Regions from separate parts of the Pseudomonas sp. NPDC089569 genome, predicted to be linked through region 2. Evidence: riboswitches for the same ligand, from Rfam matches in the RefSeq annotation. Region 2 holds a riboswitch; the other holds the start of a gene.
What was found. A riboswitch is a leader RNA that binds a small molecule or an ion and turns the genes downstream of it on or off. The one in region 2 is predicted to bind cobalamin.
Positions count from the first base shown of each region.

Region 1: linked by a shared signal. The riboswitch ahead of cobO (cob(I)yrinic acid a,c-diamide adenosyltransferase) and the one ahead of ACQKP2_RS26700 (CbtB domain-containing protein) in region 2 are both predicted to bind cobalamin.

Region 1 is NZ_JBNNVQ010000053.1:29,551-39,231, reverse strand. Features, by position in the region: gene ACQKP2_RS19835 (DUF2066 domain-containing protein) at 183-1,250, shown strand; gene ACQKP2_RS19830 (AI-2E family transporter) at 1,287-2,360, shown strand; gene hda (DnaA regulatory inactivator Hda) at 2,558-3,262, shown strand; gene ACQKP2_RS19820 (C40 family peptidase) at 3,488-4,132, shown strand; gene ACQKP2_RS19815 (C40 family peptidase) at 4,299-4,835, shown strand; gene ACQKP2_RS19810 (class I SAM-dependent methyltransferase) at 4,854-5,516, shown strand; gene ACQKP2_RS19805 (PQQ-dependent sugar dehydrogenase) at 5,431-6,918, opposite strand; gene ACQKP2_RS19800 (hypothetical protein) at 6,987-7,571, opposite strand; cobalamin riboswitch at 7,724-7,953, shown strand; gene cobO (cob(I)yrinic acid a,c-diamide adenosyltransferase) at 8,034-8,645, shown strand; gene ACQKP2_RS19790 (cobyrinate a,c-diamide synthase) at 8,656-9,681, shown strand, end outside.
Region 2 is NZ_JBNNVQ010000103.1:2,474-12,154, reverse strand. Features, by position in the region: gene cobN (cobaltochelatase subunit CobN) at 1-3,275, opposite strand, end outside; gene cobW (cobalamin biosynthesis protein CobW) at 3,279-4,346, opposite strand; cobalamin riboswitch at 4,445-4,656, opposite strand; cobalamin riboswitch at 4,833-5,058, shown strand; gene ACQKP2_RS26700 (CbtB domain-containing protein) at 5,181-5,375, shown strand; gene ACQKP2_RS26695 (CbtA family protein) at 5,387-6,100, shown strand; gene ACQKP2_RS26690 (cobalamin biosynthesis protein) at 6,097-6,510, shown strand; gene cobM (precorrin-4 C(11)-methyltransferase) at 6,594-7,340, shown strand; gene nfuA (Fe-S biogenesis protein NfuA) at 7,487-8,071, opposite strand; gene ACQKP2_RS26675 (fatty acid cis/trans isomerase) at 8,270-9,681, opposite strand, start outside.

The sequences.
Region 1 (9,681 bases), on a different contig from region 2:
TGATTGCGCGTTAGTGGCATTCTTCAAGCCTGAGTAAGGTATCGCCATTAAGCGTCTATGGTTATGACAGTGCGAAAACTTATCCAGGGCGTGTGAATGATTTGCGCCGGGCGATGGTCACAGCCCTGCCGGATCGTCTTCATGTGGCCTGTTCCAGCCGCTCTTGTCGTCAGGAAGCTTCCATGCGTTTTTGTAAATTCTTGTTTGTGGGCTGTTTGTCGTTGCTCGGTCTGGCCGCTCATGCCGAAACCGTAAAAGGCCTCTATCAGGTGCGTGAGCCAGTCAGCGGCCAATCGCCTGAGGAGCGTGACCAGGCGACCCAGCGCGCACTCGACACGCTTGTGCTGCGTCTGACCGGCGATCCCAAGGCCACGCAAAATCCGGGGTTGGCGGCAGTGCGCAAGGACCCGCAGCAAATCATCAGCCAATTCGGCTATGACGCCGGGCCGCCGGAAGTCTTGAAAGTCGATTTCGATCCCGCGACCACCGAACAGGCATTGCGCCGTGCCGGGCTGTCCATGTGGGGCGCCAACCGGCCCTCGATCCTCGGCTGGTGGTTGAATGATTCCACCGAGGGCTCGAGCCTGGTGGGCGATGGCCAGGCCAGCGCGGCACCGCTGCGTCGCGCGGCCCAGCACCGTGGCTTGCCGTTGCGCTTGCCCCTGGCGGATCTGAATGAACAGATTGTTGCCACGGCACCGAATCTGGAAGGTGCCGACCCGGCGCCGTTGCACAAAGCCTCGGAGCGTTACAGTGCCGACGCCTTGCTGGCGGTGCATGCCCGTGAAGAGGGAGGGCAGTGGCAGGCCAAGTGGCAATTGTGGCTGGGCGAGCAGAAAGAGGCAGGAAGTGTCCAGGGTGCCGACCAGGCGGCTTTGGCCGACGCAGTGATGCTTGCGGTTGGCGAGCGCCTGGCGCCACGGTTCGTTGCCAGGCCGGGTGCCTCGACCCAGCAGTTGCTGGAGGTGCAGGGCATGAATCTTGAACGTTACGCGACCCTTGGACGACTGCTCGAGCCCTTTGGCGGGCGCCCGCAAAGCGTCGATGGCGATCGGATTCTCTATCGGGTCAATGGCAGTACGGATCAATTGAGGGCGCAGTTGTCATTGGCAAAGTTGCAGGAAGTTGCAGTGCAGAGCGCACCGCCAACTCCGGTGTCGCCCGCGCCTGTTCCCTCGGCGACCGGCAGCCCGGCTGCTGCCGTGACACCTTCCACGGCACCTTCGCCGCAGTTGCGTTTCCGCTGGTAGGTTTTCTTTCTTTATATAGAAGCAATGGAGTGGTTCATGGCCGATACGCGGCGTTGGTTCTGGTTGGGTGGCGTCGTTCTGCTCTGCGCATTCATCTGGTTGTTACACCCGATCCTGTCGCCGTTTCTGGTGGCGTTGCTGCTGGCCTACCTGTTTGATCCGCTGGTGGACCGGCTGGAGAAGGTCGGGTTGTCCAGGACCCTGGGTGTGGTGGCGGTGTTCGCGCTATTCACGCTGATCTTCACGGCGTTGCTGCTGGTGTTGGTGCCGATGCTTGCCAAGCAACTGTTTCGTTTGTACGAGCTGGCGCCGCAGATGCTGGACTGGTTGCAACACACCGCGTTGCCGTGGGCGCAGTCAAAATTCGGTCTGTCGGAAGGTTTCTGGAAGTTCGACAAGGTCAAGGCTGCCATCAGTGAGCACGTGGGGCAAACCACTGATGTTGTGGGTGTGGTCTTGAGTCAGGCGACGGCCTCGGGGCTGGCGTTGATCGGCTGGCTGGCCAACCTGGTGCTGATTCCGGTGGTGAGTTTCTACTTGCTGCGGGACTGGGACCTGATGATGGCCAGGATCCGCAGTCTGTTGCCCCGAGACCGGGAGGCGCGAGCGGTCCTGCTGGCCGGGGAATGTCATGAGGTGCTCGGAGCCTTCGTTCGCGGGCAACTGCTGGTGATGCTGGCGTTGGGGGTGATTTACGCCGCAGGCTTGATGCTGGTCGGGCTGGAGTTGGGGCTGTTGATCGGTCTGATTGCCGGTCTGGCGGCTATTGTTCCGTACATGGGCTTTGTCATCGGGATTGGCGCGGCCTTGATCGCCGGCCTGTTCCAGTTTGGCGGGGAGCTGTATCCCCTGGCGGGCATCGTCGCCGTGTTCATGGTTGGCCAGGCGCTGGAGGGCATGGTGCTGACGCCACTACTGGTAGGCGATCGCATCGGGCTGCACCCTGTGGCGGTGATCTTTGCAATCCTGGCCGGGGGCGAGCTGTTCGGCTTCACCGGCATTCTGCTGGCCCTGCCCGTGGCGGCGGTCATCATGGTGCTGGTGCGCCATGTGCATGATTTATATAAGGATTCAGATATTTATAGCGGCGCCGACGAGCCTGAGCGCTAAGTGACTTGGCGAACAGCCCGGCTCAGTGCCGGGTTGATGCCCGTGCCGCCAAAGAAACCGTCATGAATCCACAGTGCCAACGCAAACCTTTGATTTTGCTTGTGGTCTGTCGCATTGTGCGGTCGGCCTCACGGGTATAAACTTCGCACACTTTACACAGAGGCCACTAATGGTTCCCCGGGAACCGTTCAGTCAGCATGAAACCGATTCAGCTGCCCCTAGGTGTGCGTCTGCGTGATGACGCCACCTTTATCAACTATTACCCAGGCGCCAATGCCGCTGCACTCGGCTATGTCGAGCGGCTGTGCGAAGCCGACGCCGGCTGGACCGAAAGCCTGATTTACCTGTGGGGCAAGCATGGGGTAGGGCGCACGCATCTGTTGCAGGCCGCGTGCCTGCGTTTTGAGCAGTTGGGTGAGCCAGCGGTGTATCTGCCGCTCGCCGAGTTGATGGATCGCGGTGTTGAAATCCTCGACAACCTTGAACAGTACGAACTGGTCTGCCTGGATGATCTTCAGGCGGTTGCCGGCAAGGCGGACTGGGAAGAGGCGCTGTTTCACCTGTTCAATCGCCTGCGCGACAGTGGTCGGCGCCTGCTGATTGCTGCATCGACCTCCCCGCGTGAGTTGCCGGTGAAACTGGCAGACCTCAAGTCCCGCCTGACCCTGGCGCTGATTTTCCAGATGCGTCCACTCTCCGATGAAGACAAGCTGCGAGCCCTTCAATTGCGCGCATCCCGTCGAGGCCTGCACCTGACCGACGAAGTCGGGCATTTCATCCTGACCCGTGGCACCCGCAGCATGAGTGCGCTTTTCGATCTGCTTGAGCAACTCGATCAGGCGTCTCTTCAAGCTCAGCGCAAGCTGACCATCCCCTTCCTCAAGGAAACGCTGGGCTGGTAGAGCGGCCCTTTAAAATCGGGGTTTGTGGCGAAAATCGGCATATTTCAGACGCCAGAAAACCCGCGTTCCTGCGATAGCAGGTCGCGCAAGCGTTCAAAATGGGCTTAAGCGCTTAGATGTCAGCGAGAAACCGATAAGTCACAAAAAGTTCGATTGAATTTGCAAATGAGATCGATAGCGGGCATAGTCTCGGCTTCTTTACACCAATCAGCCACGGTCGTGCCCATGCTAAAGCGCTTTGCACCCCTCGTGCCCCTCGCACTCGTTACCCTGTTGTTCGGTTGCGCTGCCCACACTCCAGTGTCCCAGCAGCAACAACAGGCTCAGAATTCCGTCACTGCCCAATCTTCCGCTCGTTATCAGGAAGCACTTTTCCAGGAAGAGACGGCGACTGAAAAAGAACTCGCTGAATTTGCCGATGGCAAGTCCTATCAACTGCCGGCACTGGCCGACAGTATCCTCGAACGCGGCATGTCCCTGATCGGTACGCGCTACCGGTTCGGCGGTACCTCCGAAGCCGGTTTCGATTGCAGTGGCTTCATTGGTTACCTGTTCCGCGAAGAGGCGGGCATGAACCTGCCACGCTCGACCCGCGAAATGATCAACGTGGACGCACCGCTGGTTTCACGCAGCAAGCTTGAGCCGGGTGATCTGCTGTTTTTCGCGACCAACGGTCGTCGCGGTCGTGTCAGCCACGCCGGAATCTACCTGGGTGACAACCAGTTCATCCATTCCAGCAGCCGCCGCAGCGGCGGTGTGCGCATCGACAGCCTGGGCGACAGTTACTGGAGCAAAAGCTTCATCGAAGCCAAGCGCGCTCTGGCGATGGCCCCGGCTGCAACCCCGGCGATCATCACTGCTCGCAAGTAAGCGGACATTTTGTAAGGTGAACTTAAAGTCTTACTTGAAGTTTGCCTGATAAGAGCTAGAATTCTGATCTATCAATGATGGCAAACCGCCTGCGTCCTGCGCAGGCGGTTTTCTTTTCTGCGCCTTGTGCAGAAAAAAGCCGCAGCCAGATCAGGAAGCTCTGCATATGTCGACGTCGGCCCGCCTCGCAATCATGCTTTTCGCAGCGCTGCTCAGCGCTTGTGCCAGTCGCACACCGCCGCCAGCGCCGGTGGTTCGCGCGCCCATCGTTTTCGGTTCCTCCCAAGCCTTTTCGCCTGAAGCGGAAGACGTGTTGTTTCGCGCGTTGGGATTGGTGGGTACGCCTTATCGCTGGGGTGGCAACACGCCCGACTCCGGGTTCGATTGCAGTGGCCTGATCGGTTACGTATACCGTGATGTCGCCGGCATTTCCCTGCCGCGCACCACCCGCGAAATGATCACCATGCAGGCGGCCGATGTCGGCAAGGAAGGCCTGCAAACCGGTGATCTGGTCTTCTTCGCCACCAATGGCGGTTCTCAGGTCAGCCATGCCGGCATCTACGTCGGTGAAGGCCGCTTCGTCCATGCGCCTGCCACGGGTGGCACGGTCAAGCTCGACAGCCTGTCCAAGGCGTATTGGCAGAGGGCTTACCTGAGTGCCAAGCGGGTCCTGCAACCGGAACACCTGGCGCGCAATCAATAACAGCCAGAGGTTGATTCAATGACCGCTCGCACGCTCAATCTCGACGATTCGCTCTATCAGTACCTGCTCGACGTGTCCTTGCGTGAAACGCCGTTGCTCAAACGCTTGCGCGATGAAACCCAGGCATTGCCCATGGCGCGCTGGCAGGTGGCGCCGGAGCAGGGGCAGTTTCTTGCCTTGCTGGTGAAGTTGACAGGAGCCCGGCGTGTGCTGGAAATCGGCACCTTCACCGGTTATAGCACCCTGTGCATGGCGCAGGCTCTACCGGATGACGGTTCGTTGATCTGCTGCGACCTTCCCGGTGACTACAACGCCACTGCGCACCGTTACTGGCAGGAAGCAGGGCAGGCCGCACGCATCGATCTGCGTCTGGCGCCCGCGCTGCAAACCCTCGCCGAGCTTGAACGGCAAGGCCAGGACGGGTCGTTCGATCTGGTGTTTATCGATGCCGACAAGGCCAACTACCCGACTTACCTTGAACATGCGCTGCGACTGCTGCGCGTAGGGGGACTGGCAGTGTTCGATAACACGCTGTGGAGCGGTCGGGTGCTTGAAGACAATCCCGAGAGCCTGGACACCCGGGCCATTCAGGCGCTCAACAGGGATTTGAAGGATGACGCACGGGTGGATCTGTCGCTGTTGCCGCTGGGTGATGGGCTGACGCTCTGTCGCAAGCGCTAGCTTCGTTGTAGGAGCCAGGCTTGCCGGCGAAGGCGTTTTTACTGGCGCAACAGGACGCGAGGCCGCCTTCGCCGGCAAGCCTGGCTCCTACGGGTTCCGCCGACACGCGCCAGACTTTGTTCCCCACATCATCGGCCACCAGCAGGTCGCCCTGTCGATCGATCACCACGCCCACCGGCCGGCCCATGGCTTGTTCCTTGTCGTTGAGGAAACCGGTCAACACGTCCACCGGGGTCCCGACCGGTTTGCCATTGTTGAAGGGTACGAAAATCACTTTATAGCCACTGTGCGGCTTGCGGTTCCAGGAGCCGTGCTGGCCTATGAAGGCGCCTTCCTTGAACGCTGCCGGCAGCGTGTTGCCTTCGGCAAATGTCAGGCCCAGTGATGCGGTATGTGGGCCGACCGCGTAGTCCGGAGCAATCGCCTTGGCCACCAGTTCCGGGTTTTGCGGTTCCACGCGCAGGTCGATGTGCTGGCCGTAATAGCTGAATGGCCAGCCATAGAAAGCGCCGTCCTTGACCGAGGTGATGTAATCGGGCACCAGGTCACTGCCGATTTCATCCCGCTCGTTGACCGCGGTCCACAGTGCGCCAGTGCGCGGTTCCCAGGCCATGCCGTTGGGATTGCGCAAGCCCGAGGCGTAGATCCGGTGCTTGCCAGTGGCGCGATCCACCTCCCAGATAGCGGCGCGTCCTTGCTCCTGGTCCATGCCATGTTCGCCAACGTTGCTGTTTGAGCCGACCGTGACGTACAGCTTGCTGCCGTCCTTGCTGGCAATGACATTCTTGGTCCAGTGGTGATTCAGGGGGCCGTCCGGTAAATCGACCACTTTGATCGGTTGGGTTTTGATCGTCGTGTCGCCTTCTTCGTAGTGAAAGCGCAGCAGGCGATCGGTATCGGCAACGTACAGGTCATTGCCGATCAGGGTCATGCCGAAGGGGGAATTGAGATTTTCCAGGAAGACGCTGCGAGTTTCGGCGACACCGTCGTGGTCCTTGTCGCGCAAAAGCGTGATGCGATTCGGACTCGGCACGGTGGCTCCGGCGCGACCCATGACTTTTTTCATGACCCAGCCACGAATGCCCTTGCCGTCTTCGGGTTTGGGCGGGGCATTGGTTTCGGCGACCAGCACATCGCCGTTGGGCAGTACATAGAGCCAGCGCGGATGGTCGAGTCCTTCGGCAAATGCGGCCACTTGAGTGCCGGCGGCTGCTACGGGTTTTGCGCCGTCGGGCCAGCCGACGGCCGGTGCGATGTTCACCGTCGGGATCAGCGTTTTGTTCGGTTCCGGCAGTGTGGGTGACGGGCCGGTGCCGTCGGAGACTTGCAGGGTGGAAGTCTCGCCGCAGGCGGCGAGCCCTCCAGTGAGTGCCAGGGCTACAGCGAGTTGGAGCATGCGCATGGCGGATCTTCCCTATGGGGGCCTTGATCTATTGATAGAGAAGTCCGGGCTGCGGATGGTTCAACGCTTCAGCCGCGTGCCTCCTTGATCAGCAGGGCGATGCCGGGATGGTAATGGCCTGCCTCGGTGTGCAACTTGCGGTAGGCATAGGGGAAATACCAGGCCACGGCGCAGGTATGCTCCTTTTGCAGGTCGTCGACCATGTCCTGAAGCTCTTCCGGCGTCGCACCCTGCTGTGCTTTATGAGGTGCGACAAACAGGCAGCCGAGTTTCAGGTCGCTGGCATAACTAATGCGCCTGGCGTCGCTGGTGATGTCGTGCAGGGGCTGCGTCAGGTTCAGGTTGTTGACCCGTGGCCAGCGCTGGGTGGCCTGCAGCCAGGCACGTGTTTCGGGGGTGGCGATGAACAGGTCGGCGCGAGCGTTGCGCTCGCCTTCTTCGATTTGTTTGCGTGTGGGCGATTGTTGCAGGGTGACCATCTCGGCCATCCATGCGGCGGCCGAGAGCAGACCGAGGTTGGCTTTTTCATCGAGCCAGTAGGGTGTCTCGTTGTCACCGCGCACGGTGTTGTATCGATCGATGCAGTCGAACCAGCGCTCCAGCAGCGGGCGCAGGAATTCCAGCTTCGGATTGCTGATGATCATGCCTTGCATGTGGCTCACCCTTGTTTTTGTGTTGTGAGTTGTGGCTCTTTGATATCACTGCTGTGAGTGTGGCACAAGATTGACGTCATTTAATTGATCGGTGGTGGTTATTCGCTGGCTCACCCTGTCTTCAATTGACGCTCCCCCCCCCAACCCTCTAACCTTCGCGGCTTGTTTCAGGTGCTCTGTGGCTTCGGTCGACAGAGTGAAACAGGGAAGCCGGTGAGCGGTCGCTTCAATGCACGAAGGCCTGCAATTCCGGCGCTGCCCCCGCAACGGTAAATGAGAGTGGGCTGCGCAATGAGCCACTGTGTCGGCTGACATGGGAAGGCGCGCAGTCAGGCCAGCGCCGCTCATGAGCCCGGAGACCGGCCTGATCCATTCAAGCGGCATCACGGTGGGCGATGCCAGGCTTCTTGCCGTCTGTTCCTGTGCCCGCCCGCCGTTATCCAGCCTCAACGGAGAGCTCCCATGACTGATACCCCTGATCGTGACGAACGACACCTGGCGCGCATGCAGCGCAAAAAAGCCGTGATCGACGAACGCATCGCCAATTCCCCGAACGAATGCGGCTTGCTGCTGGTGCTCACCGGTAACGGCAAGGGCAAGAGCAGTTCGGCGTTCGGCATGCTTGCCCGGTCCATGGGCCATGGCATGCAATGTGGCGTGGTGCAGTTCATCAAGGGGCGCAACAGTACCGGCGAGGAGCTGTTTTTTCGACGCTTCCCCGAGCAGGTTCGCTTTCACGTGATGGGCGAGGGCTTCACCTGGGAAACCCAGGATCGCCAGCGCGATATCGCCGCCGCCGAAGCCGCCTGGGCGGTGTCCCGCGAACTGCTGCGCGATCCGTCCATTGGTCTGGTGGTGCTGGATGAATTGAACATCGCCCTCAAGCACGGCTACCTCGACCTCGACCAAGTGCTCAGCGATCTGCAGGCGCGCCCGCCGATGCAGCATGTGGTGGTGACCGGGCGCGGCGCCAAGCCGGAAATGATCGAAGTGGCCGACACCGTCACTGAGATGGGCATGATCAAACATGCCTTCCAGGCGGGTATCAAGGCACAAAAAGGCGTTGAACTGTGAGCGCCACTGTATGACCAGCAGCCGTCAATGTCCGGCGGTATTGATCGCCGCGCCGGCCTCAGGCCAGGGCAAGACCACCGTCACCGCAGCACTGGCCCGGTTGCATCGCAATCAGGGGCGAAAGGTGCGCGTGTTCAAGTGTGGGCCCGACTTTCTCGACCCGATGATTCTCGAGCGCGCCAGCGGTGCGCCGGTATATCAACTGGACATGTGGATGGTCGGCGAGCAGGAAAGCCGTCGCTTGTTGTGGGAAGCCGCCGGCGAAGCCGATCTGATCCTGATCGAAGGCGTGATGGGACTGTTCGACGGCACCCCGTCCAGCGCTGACCTGGCACGGCACTTCGGCGTACCGGTACTCGGCGTCATCGACGGCACGGCCATGGCCCAGACCTTTGGTGCATTGGCGCTGGGCCTGGCGCGCTATCAGCCTGACCTGCCATTTGCCGGCGTGTTGGCCAACCGCGTCGGCACCTTGCGACACGCGCAATTGCTCGAAGGCAGCCTGACCGAAGGCCTGCGCTGGTACGGCGCCTTGTCCCGGGAAACCGGGATCGAGTTGCCGAGTCGACACCTGGGCCTGGTGCAGGCCAGCGAGTTGAACGATCTCGATGTACGTCTCGATGCGGCGGCGGATGCCCTCGCTGCCAGTTGCGAAGTCGCGCTGCCACCGCCAGTGGCGTTCTGCGCACCGGATATGATCGCGGCCGAACCGTTGCTGGCTGGCGTGCGCATCGCCGTGGCGCGGGACGAGGCGTTTGCCTTTACCTATGGCGCGAGCCTGGATCTACTGCGGGCGATGGGCGCCGAACTACGGTTTTTCTCGCCGATCCGGGATGTTCGTTTGCCGGAAGCCGACAGCCTGTACCTGCCGGGTGGTTACCCGGAATTGCACCATGTGGCGCTGGCACAAAATACCTCGATGCTCAACGCAATTCGCGCACATCATGCGGCGGGCAAACCGCTGCTGGCTGAATGTGGCGGCATGCTGTATCTGCTTGATTCGCTGACCGATGTCGAAGGCACCCGAGCGGAGCTG
Region 2 (9,681 bases):
TCATCGGCGCCGCCGTAAGCATAGCCGCCCCAGTTCAGGTAAACCTCGGCCAGGTCCTCGCGGGTCTGCCACAGGCGACCGTCGATAGCCCCCTGCACGCCGGCACCATAGGCGCCTGGCTTGGCGCCGAAAATACGCCAACCGGCCTGACGCCGTGCGGCCTCTTCATCAAGGCCCGATTGCAGCAACGCCTCCCGCTCTTCCCGCACCCTGGCCGCCAGCGGGTTGAGATCGTCCGGCTCGTCCAGCGCGGCGACCGCCTGCACGGCAGCGTCGAACAGGCGGATCAGGTTGGCGAAGGCATCGCGGAAGAATCCCGAGACACGCAAGGTCACGTCCACCCTTGGCCGGTCGAGCAGGCTCAATGGCAGGATTTCAAAGTCATCGACCCGTTGGCTGCCCGTGGCCCAGACCGGACGCACCCCCATCAGTGCCATGGCCTGCGCAATGTCGTCGCCACCGGTGCGCATGGTCGCCGTACCCCATACCGACAGGCCGAGCTGGCGCAAATGATCGCCGTGATCCTGCAAGTGGCGCTCAAGAATCAGGTTGGCCGACTGGAAACCAATGCGCCACGCGGTGGTGGTCGGCAGGTTGCGCACGTCCACCGAGTAGAAGTTGCGTCCGGTGGGCAGTACATCCAGGCGCCCGCGACTGGGGGCGCCGCTGGGGCCGGCCGGGACGAAACGACCGCTCAGGGCATCGAGCAATCCACGCATTTCCGCCGGTCCGCAGGCATCCAGGCGTGGCGCGACCACTTCGCGCAAGCCGTCCATGATGGCGTCCACTTCAACCCAATCCGCCCCCTGTAGGAGCGAGCACGCTCGCGATGGACTGTCAGTAAACATCGATGTGGCTGACACTCCATCGCGAGCAGGCTCGCTCCCACAGGGGGCATTCAATACTTGAGAAATCAGTTGTGCAGCGAACAGCTCAAGACGTTCGCGGGTGTCGCCCGTGGTCCGCCAGGGCTCATCGCTGATCGACAACAATGCTTCTGGCCGAGGCCCGGTCCAGGGTTCGGCCAACGCGCAATCCAGCGGATCGAAACCCAGCTCGAACGCCTTGGCCAATGCGCGCAGCACACTCGAATGCGCACCGCGACCGTCTCCCCTGGGAATGCGCAGCAAGGCGAGCAAGGTATCGATGCGCAGGCGGCCGGCGGGTGATTCGCCGAACACGTGCAGGCCATCGCGGATCTGCGACTCTTTCAAATCGCACAGGTAGGTGTCCAGGCGCGGCAGCCAGATCGCCGCATCGGCTTCGCCGTCGAGTGCCCCTTCCAGCTGCAGTTCGCGGTCGATATGCGTGTCGCGCACCAGTTGCAGAATGTCGCGTTGCAACTCACGGGCGCGGCGCGGATCGAGCAGTTGCGCTTCGTAGTATTCGTCGGCCAACAGCTCCAGATTGCGCAACGGACCGTAGGTCTCGGCGCGGGTCAGCGGCGGCATCAAGTGGTCGATGATCACCGCCTGGGTACGGCGCTTGGCCTGCGCGCCCTCGCCCGGGTCGTTGACGATGAATGGATAGATGTTCGGCAATGGCCCCAGCAACGCATCCGGCCAGCAGTTTTCGGACATCCCGACGCCCTTGCCCGGCAGCCATTCCAGGTTGCCGTGCTTGCCGACATGGATCACCGCGTGGGCGCCATAGGTATTGCGCAACCAGAAATAGAACGCGAGGTAACCGTGGGGCGGCACCAGGTCCGGGTCGTGGTACACCGCGCTCGGGTCCACCTGATAGCCGCGCGCCGGTTGAATGCCGACGAAGGTCAGGCCGAAACGGACCCCGGCGATCATCATCCGCCCGCTGCGGTGCATCGGGTCGCGTTCGGGCGCGCCCCAGCGCTCCAGGACCGCCTGGCGATTGGCCTCGGGCAGCCTGTTGAACATCGTCAGGTAATCGTCCATGGCCAGGCTTTGCTGGCACGGGCGCTGGTCGAGGGTGTCGAGATCGTTGCTGACACCGCCCAGCAATTGCCGGATCAGTGCCGTGCCGCTGTCCGGCAGATCGGCCGGCAAGGGGTAACCTTCAGCCTGCAACGCCCGCAGGATGTTCAGGGCCGCCGCCGGCGTGTCGAGGCCGACACCATTGCCGATGCGTCCATCGCGGGTCGGGTAGTTGGCAAGAATCAGCGCCACGCGTTTTTCAAGGTTGGGCAATCGCGCCAGATCGGTCCAGCGACGCGCCAGTTCGGCCACGAAATCCATGCGTTCAGGTTGCGGCCGGTAGCAGACCACATCGCATTCGCTGCGCTCGCTGCGCCACGCCAGATCCTTGAAGCTGATGGGCCGGCTGATGATGCGTCCGTCCAGTTCAGGCAAGGCGATGTGCATTGCCAGATCACGCGGTCCCAACCCCTGTTCGCTGGCGCGCCAGCCCGGTTCGTTGTCCTGGGCGCAGATCGCCTGAATCACCGGAATGTCTCGGCGAAACGGTCGCAGGTGCGGGGCCTCCGGGCTCGACTGAGCGAATCCGGTGGTGTTGAGAATGACCCCTGCTTCGACTTCATCGAGCCAATCCTCGATGACCGACAGGCAACCTGGCTCTTTCAGGCTGGCCAGCGCAATCGGCAGCGGGTTAAGCTCCGCGCGTTGCAATCGCTGGCAAAACACATCGATGAATCCGGTGTTCGCCGCCTGCAAATGCGAGCGGTAGAACAACACCGCCGCCACGGGTTGATCGGCCTGCCAGTCGGCTTGCCAATCCTGCAAGGTCGCGGTGCTCTTGTGCGGGTGATAAATCGCCGTGCGCGGCAGGGTCTGCGGTTCCGACCAGGCATAGTCACGCCCAAGCCAACGGGTGGCCAGGCAGCGAAACAGGTCGAGTGCATTGGCCATGCCGCCCTGGCGCAAGAAGTGCCAGAGCCGCTCGCGGTCTGGCACGGCAACGGTGCTCAGGTCGCTGAGTTCCGGGTCCGGACGGTCATCGCCCGGCACCAGAATCAGCTCTACGCCCTGCTGTGACAATGCCACCAGACGCTCGACGCCATATCGCCAATAAGCGATACCGCCGTGCAGGGAAATCAGAATGACTTTGGCGTGTCGCAGCACGTCTTCGACGTACAGATCGACCGATGCGTGGTTCTGCACCTGCATCGGATTGGCCAGCCGAACGCTGGGGTAGTCGTCGGGCAACTGCTGCGCCGCTTCGGCGAGCAGCGCCAGGCTGGAGTCGCCGCTGCACAGGATCACCAGCTCAGCGGGGGTCTGGCCAAGGTCGGCAATGTTGTCGTCCGACACGAAACCGCCGGGCTGGGTCCTGAGCAGGTGCATGGCTTACACGCTGAGCGCGGCGCGCAATTGTGCTTCTAGCAACGCTGCATCCAGTGCCTGACCGATCAGTACCAGCCGCGTGGTGCGCGCTTCATCGGCGCCCCACTGGCGGTCGAAGTGCTTGTCGAAACGCGTGCCCACGCCCTGGATCAGCAGACGCATCGGTTTGTTCGGAACGGCGGCGAACCCCTTGACCCGCAGGATGCCGTGCTGAACCACCAGTTGCGTCAGCGCATCCATCAGCAGGCTTTCGTCGGCTTGCGGCAGCTCGATGGAAATGGAATCGAAGGCGTCGTGGTCGTGGTCATCATGATCGTCACCTTCGTGGTGGTGGTCGTGATGGCTGTGGCGACCGTCAATGTGCTCTTCGGAACCGGCACCAAGGCCGATCAGCACGTCCAGCGGCAGGCGACCGTTGCTGGCCTCAATGACTTTCACCGCCGGCGGCAATTCCTCGGCGACTTCCAGGCGAACACGGGCCAGATCTTCCGGATTGATCAAATCGGCCTTGTTGAGAATCACCAGATCGGCGCTGGACAACTGGTCAGCGAACAATTCGTGCAACGGCGATTCGTGGTCCAGGTTCGGATCGAGCTTGCGCTGGGCGTCGACCTGATCCGGGAACGCGGCGAACGTACCGGCGGCCACCGCCGGGCTGTCGACCACGGTGATCACGGCGTCAACGGTGCAGGCACTGCGGATTTCCGGCCACTGGAAGGCTTGTACCAACGGCTTGGGCAGCGCCAGGCCCGAGGTTTCGATGAGAATGTGATCAAGATCGCCACGGCGGGCGACCAGCTCGCGCATGACCGGGAAGAACTCCTCCTGAACGGTGCAGCACAGGCAGCCGTTGGCCAGTTCATAAACACGGCCGCTGGCTTCTTCTTCGGTGCACCCGATGGCGCATTGCTTGAGGATTTCACCGTCGATGCCCAACTCGCCGAACTCGTTGACAATCACCGCGATGCGGCGGCCCTGGGCGTTGTCGAGCATGTGCCGCAGCAAGGTGGTTTTGCCCGAGCCGAGGAAGCCGGTAACGATGGTGACGGGGAGTTTGGCCAGTGTTTTCATCGGGTGTCCCTTGGCAAGTTGGCGGGCATGCGGGACGAGAAGCGGCCACGCACACACGTGCCGCAAGCGTTCGCCACCGGATCACCCCGCCCGGTTGTAGTGAGAATCTGTTCGAGGCAGGTCTCCTGGCTGACGGCTGGCCAGTCATCGGACTGGCGGTTACTGCGCCTTCCCGCTCGCGCCATGGCTGGCGCATGCAGTGGCATGGCAGAAACTGAACCGTTCACAGTTGCGGGGGCAGCCGCGGCATCGACCGCGTTCCCTTCTTAGCTTCGACAAACGCCGAAGAACCTCGAAAGCGCAAGGCTACGCATCGTATTGGGGCGGGTCAATGTCTTGTGGTGCCCTTCATGACGCCTTCGCGGGCAAGCCTCGCTCCTACGGATTGCATGTACCTGTAGGAGCGAGGCTTGCCCGCGAACAAATTCACCCTGGTCGACAGTTGAGAACGTTTGCCAATTGACGCCCGGCCCTCGCCCATGCTCTCCTACGCATCTTGTTACGGGTGCCCTTCACAGGGTGAAACGGGAAACCGGTGAATCATGTGCTTTACTCAAGAGCCATGTCAGTCCGGTGCTGCCCCCGCAACGGTAAGCGAGCGAAGCGTCAGATCCACTGTGCCGATGCGGCATGGGAAGGTGATGCTTGCAGGCGACGGCGAAAGCCCTTGCCCCTCGCGAGCCCGGAGACCGGCCCGCAATACAAAGTGAGCAATTGAATCACTCAATGACAAACCCGCGGTGGGCGGGCGCTGTTTGACGTTCTGCGTGCCCGGTCGGGCGCAGTCTGTGCATGCGCCTTCGATTCCCCGCTGACACAACAGAGGGAAACGCCATGTCGATTATCAGCAGCACCGGCCACAGCAGCACCGCAGCCAACACCTCCACCCTGAGCCAACGCCTGACCGCTGCCATTTGCGCATCGATCCTCGGCGCCTGCCTGGTCTATTTCGCCGGTTTCTCGCACATTGAAGCGGTGCACAACGCCGCTCACGATACCCGCCACAGCTCCGCGTTTCCGTGCCATTGAGACCTGCCGACATGATCAAGCGTATTGCGCAAACCGCAGGTTTCACCGGCCTGTTGGCCGCCCTGCTGCTGACCCTGCTGCAGAGCTTGTGGGTTTCGCCACTGATTCTGCAGGCCGAGACCTACGAAAAGGCCGAACCGGCCGCTGCTGAAGTTCACGAGCACGCCCACGGCGAAGGCGCTGTTGCCGCTCATAGCCATGACGCTGAAGCCTGGGAGCCAGAAGACGGTTGGCAGCGCGTGCTGTCCACCACGGGCGGCAACCTGGTGGTCGCTGTCGGTTTCGCCCTGATGCTTGCCGGTCTCTACACCCTGCGTGCGCCAACCAAAACGTCTCAGGGTCTGCTCTGGGGCCTGGCCGGCTATGCGACTTTCGTTTTGGCGCCGACCCTCGGCCTGCCGCCTGAATTGCCGGGCACCGCTGCCGCCGATCTGGCGCAACGACAAATCTGGTGGATCGGCACGGCCGCTTCAACGGCTGTCGGTATCGCCCTGATCGTATTCAGCCGCCACTGGCTGATGAAAGCGCTCGGCGCAGCCATCATTGCCGTTCCCCATGTCATCGGCGCGCCTCAACCGGAAGTGCACTCGATGCTCGCCCCCGAAGCACTGGAAGCCCAGTTCAAAATCGCTTCGCAACTGACCAATGTAGCGTTCTGGCTGGCCCTGGGCCTGATCAGCGCCTGGCTGTTCCGCCGCAAAGGCGATGGCCAATACCACGCATGACGGATGCCGGCACAGCGCCGACCCTGGTGGTCGGCCTTGGCTGCCAGCGCGGCTGCCCCGTCGCCACCTTAAGGGCACTGCTGGATCAGGCATTGCAGGCACACCGGATTGCCCTGCATGAGATCAAGGCGTTGGCCAGCATCGACCTCAAGCGCGACGAACCCGCCCTGGCCGAACTGGCCGAGCAACTCGGCTTGCCGATGAGGTATTTCAGCAGCGAGCAATTGGCCGCGTATCAATCGCAACTCAGTCACCGTTCAGAGATCGCCTTCGAGCGCACCGGTTGCTATGGCGTAGCCGAGAGCGCTGCGCTGGCCCTGGCCGAACAATTGGCCGATGCACCGGCGAAACTGCTGATCCCGCGACAAAAATATGCCCAGGCCACGCTGGCATTGGCGGGTGCTGCGTAAAATCCCCGATAATTGGCGCATTCGATCATGAGCAATCTTCATCTGAAGCCTTGCCCGCCACTTCTTTGCAACAGGAACCGACGATGACCGTCTACTTCATTGGCGCAGGTCCCGGCGATCCCGACCTGATCACCGTCAAGGGCCAGCGGCTGATTCGCAGCTGTCCGGTGATCATCTATGCCGGCTCGCTGGTACCGGCCGCCGTGCTGGAAGGCCATTGCGCCGAACAGGTGGTCAACAGCGCCGAGCTGCACCTGGAACAGATCATCGAACTGATCAAGACCGCCCATGCCAAGGGGCAGGACGTGGCACGCGTGCACTCTGGCGATCCGAGCCTGTATGGCGCCATCGGCGAACAGATTCGTTACCTGCGCGAACTGGGTATCACGTTCGAAATCATTCCCGGTGTGACCGCGACCGCCGCCTGCGCCGCGCTGCTGGGGACAGAACTGACGTTGCCGGATGTGTCACAGAGCGTCATTCTCACCCGCTACGCCGACAAAACCGCAATGCCCCCCGGTGAAGAGCTGGGCAGCCTGGCGCAACATGGAGCGACCATGGCGATTCACCTGGGGGTCAATCACCTGGAAAAAATCCTCGCCGAATTGCTGCCGCACTATGGCGCGGATTGTCCTATTGCGGTGATTCATCGCGCGACCTGGCCGGATCAGGATTGGGTTGTGGGAACGCTGGAGGATATTGCCGGCAAGGTGGCCGCCAAAGGGTTTCGGCGCACGGCTTTGATTCTGGTCGGGCGAGTGCTGGGCAGCGATCAATTCAGCGATTCGTCGCTTTATCGCGCAGGGCATGCACACCTCTACAGGCCATAGGGCCCTTCGCGAGCAGGCTCGCTCCCACATAGCGAACGCTACAGACCCACTGTGGGAGCGAGCCTGCTCGCGAAGGCGCCTGTGAAACTCAGACACAAAAAAACGGCGCTCACGGGGCGCCGTTTTTTCAGTTCGCAGCGAACACCTTAGTAGTAGGCGTTTTCTTTCTGCGTGTGGTCGGTCACGTCACGTACACCCTTGAGCTCCGGGATGCGCTCGAGCAAGGTGCGTTCGATGCCTTCCTTCAACGTGACGTCCGCCTGGCCGCAGCCCTGGCATCCGCCACCGAACTGCAGAACGGCGATCCCGTCTTCGACTACATCGATCAGGCTGACCTGACCGCCGTGGCTGGCCAGCCCCGGATTGATCTCGGTTTGCAGGTAATAGTTGATGCGCTCGTTGATCGGGCTGTCGGCGTTGACCATCGGGACTTTGGCGTTTGGCGCCTTGATGGTCAGTTGGCCGCCCATGCGATCGGTGGCGTAGTCGACAACCGCATCGTCCAGGAACGCTTCGCTGAACGAATCGATGTAGGCGGTGAAGCTTTTGAGCCCCAGCGCGGTGTCTTCGGGCTTTTCTTCACCTGGCTTGCAGTAGGCAATGCAAGTCTCGGCATACTGGGTGCCAGGCTGGGTGATAAAGATGCGGATGCCAATGCCCGGGGTGTTCTGCTTGGAGAGCAGATCAGCCAGATAATCGTGGGCGGCGTCGGTGATGGTAATAGCGGTCATGGAAACTCCTCGCAGGCTTGGGCGCAGTTTACGCCAATCATCGCCGCGCACAAAGTCCCAGTATTTTTGTCAAGAAAGATTCATCGATCGCACCTGTAGGAGCCAGGCTTGCCGGCGAAGAACGCTGACGCGGTGTGCAGATGCACCGCGGTGCCTGGCTCGCGGGCAAGCCACGCTCCTACGGGGGATCGGCGATTTTCACAGGTTTTCGTAGCGGTTCATGTCCAGTACGCCCTCTTCCACAGGATCGGTATCGTGGATGTAGCGACTCAGATCATGAAAGTACTGCCAGAACTGCGGGTGACTGCGGCGAATACCCCAACGCTCGACGATTTTCTCGAACGCATCGGCATCCAAGGCACCTTCCATCGCATCCACGAACGCCGGGACTTGTGCTGCAGGAATATTGAACATGAAATTCGGATAACTGCTCAGCACCCCAGGGTAAATGGTGAGCGTGTCCAGCCCCGGCTGATAACGCAGGGACTCGCCCAGCAAAAACGCCACGTTGCTGTGTGCGCGGTTGCGCAGCAGGCTGTACACCACACGCTGGCCACCCGCCGTTTCAATACGCAGCATGGTCGCTTCCGGCAGTTGATCGATGACCTTGAGTCCCGCCGCCGGGCGCGACGTGAGTCGACTCAGGGCCTGCTCGGCATTCTGCAAGTCCAGGGCGATGTTCGGCCTTGAACAATAGGCGCCATCACAGCGATTGATCGGATCAGGCTTGGCGTTGAGTTCGCCATAGCGTGCCAGCAGTTGCATGGCGAAGTCGCGCTTGGGGTCCTTTTCATCGAGTTTCAGCGCGGTTGGCTTGTCGTTGTCGATGGATTCATAGTCCAGCCACATCTTGAATTTGCCGCTGCTCTGGTACCAGTCATCGAGGTAGCCTTGGCGCGATTGGGCGGGCATCAGGCGCAGGAAATTCTGTTCGGCGCCATTGCGAATCAGGTCGAAGTACAAGCGAGTCTGGGCCTGATGGGAGACGTTGCCGAACACATCGAAATTTACCGCCAACTGGTAGTAGGTGCGCTCCAGCAGCGGGAAGTCGAACAGCCACATCGTCTGCGGCACTTCGCCGATCAGGCCCTTGGTCACCGCGGCACTGTCGAAATGCCGGAAAATGCTCAGCAATGCGTTGTCGTTACCGGCCCACAGGGTCGACCAGCTCGGCGCCGATAGCTCGGCATAGCTGTCGCGGCGCAGGGCCTCGTATTCGTTGCGCTTGTCGCGGTAGTTGTGCCACAGGCTCAGGACGCTGCCGACATCGTCATTCTGTCCAGGCATGGCCAACAAGGGCGTGGCCTGGCCGCGATAGTTCGGGTCGGTGATATAGAGGTCGTGCTCGGGCGCCTGGAACAACGCCCAGAAATTGTCGCGGATCACGTCCGTTGCGATCTGCCCCCGGCAAACCGGGCCGCGAATGAAGGTGCGCACGAAATACTCGGCGTTATCGAGCATGAACTGATAACGCGCCTGGGCCGGGATCGCCTCGAAGGTTTCAAACGGGTTGGCCCGGCGCTCCGGTCCGTAGCCCGGCAATGCACTGACCTGCCACTTGCCGTTGTAGAACAGGCTCTTGACCCGTGCCATCTTCGCCGCGCTCAGCG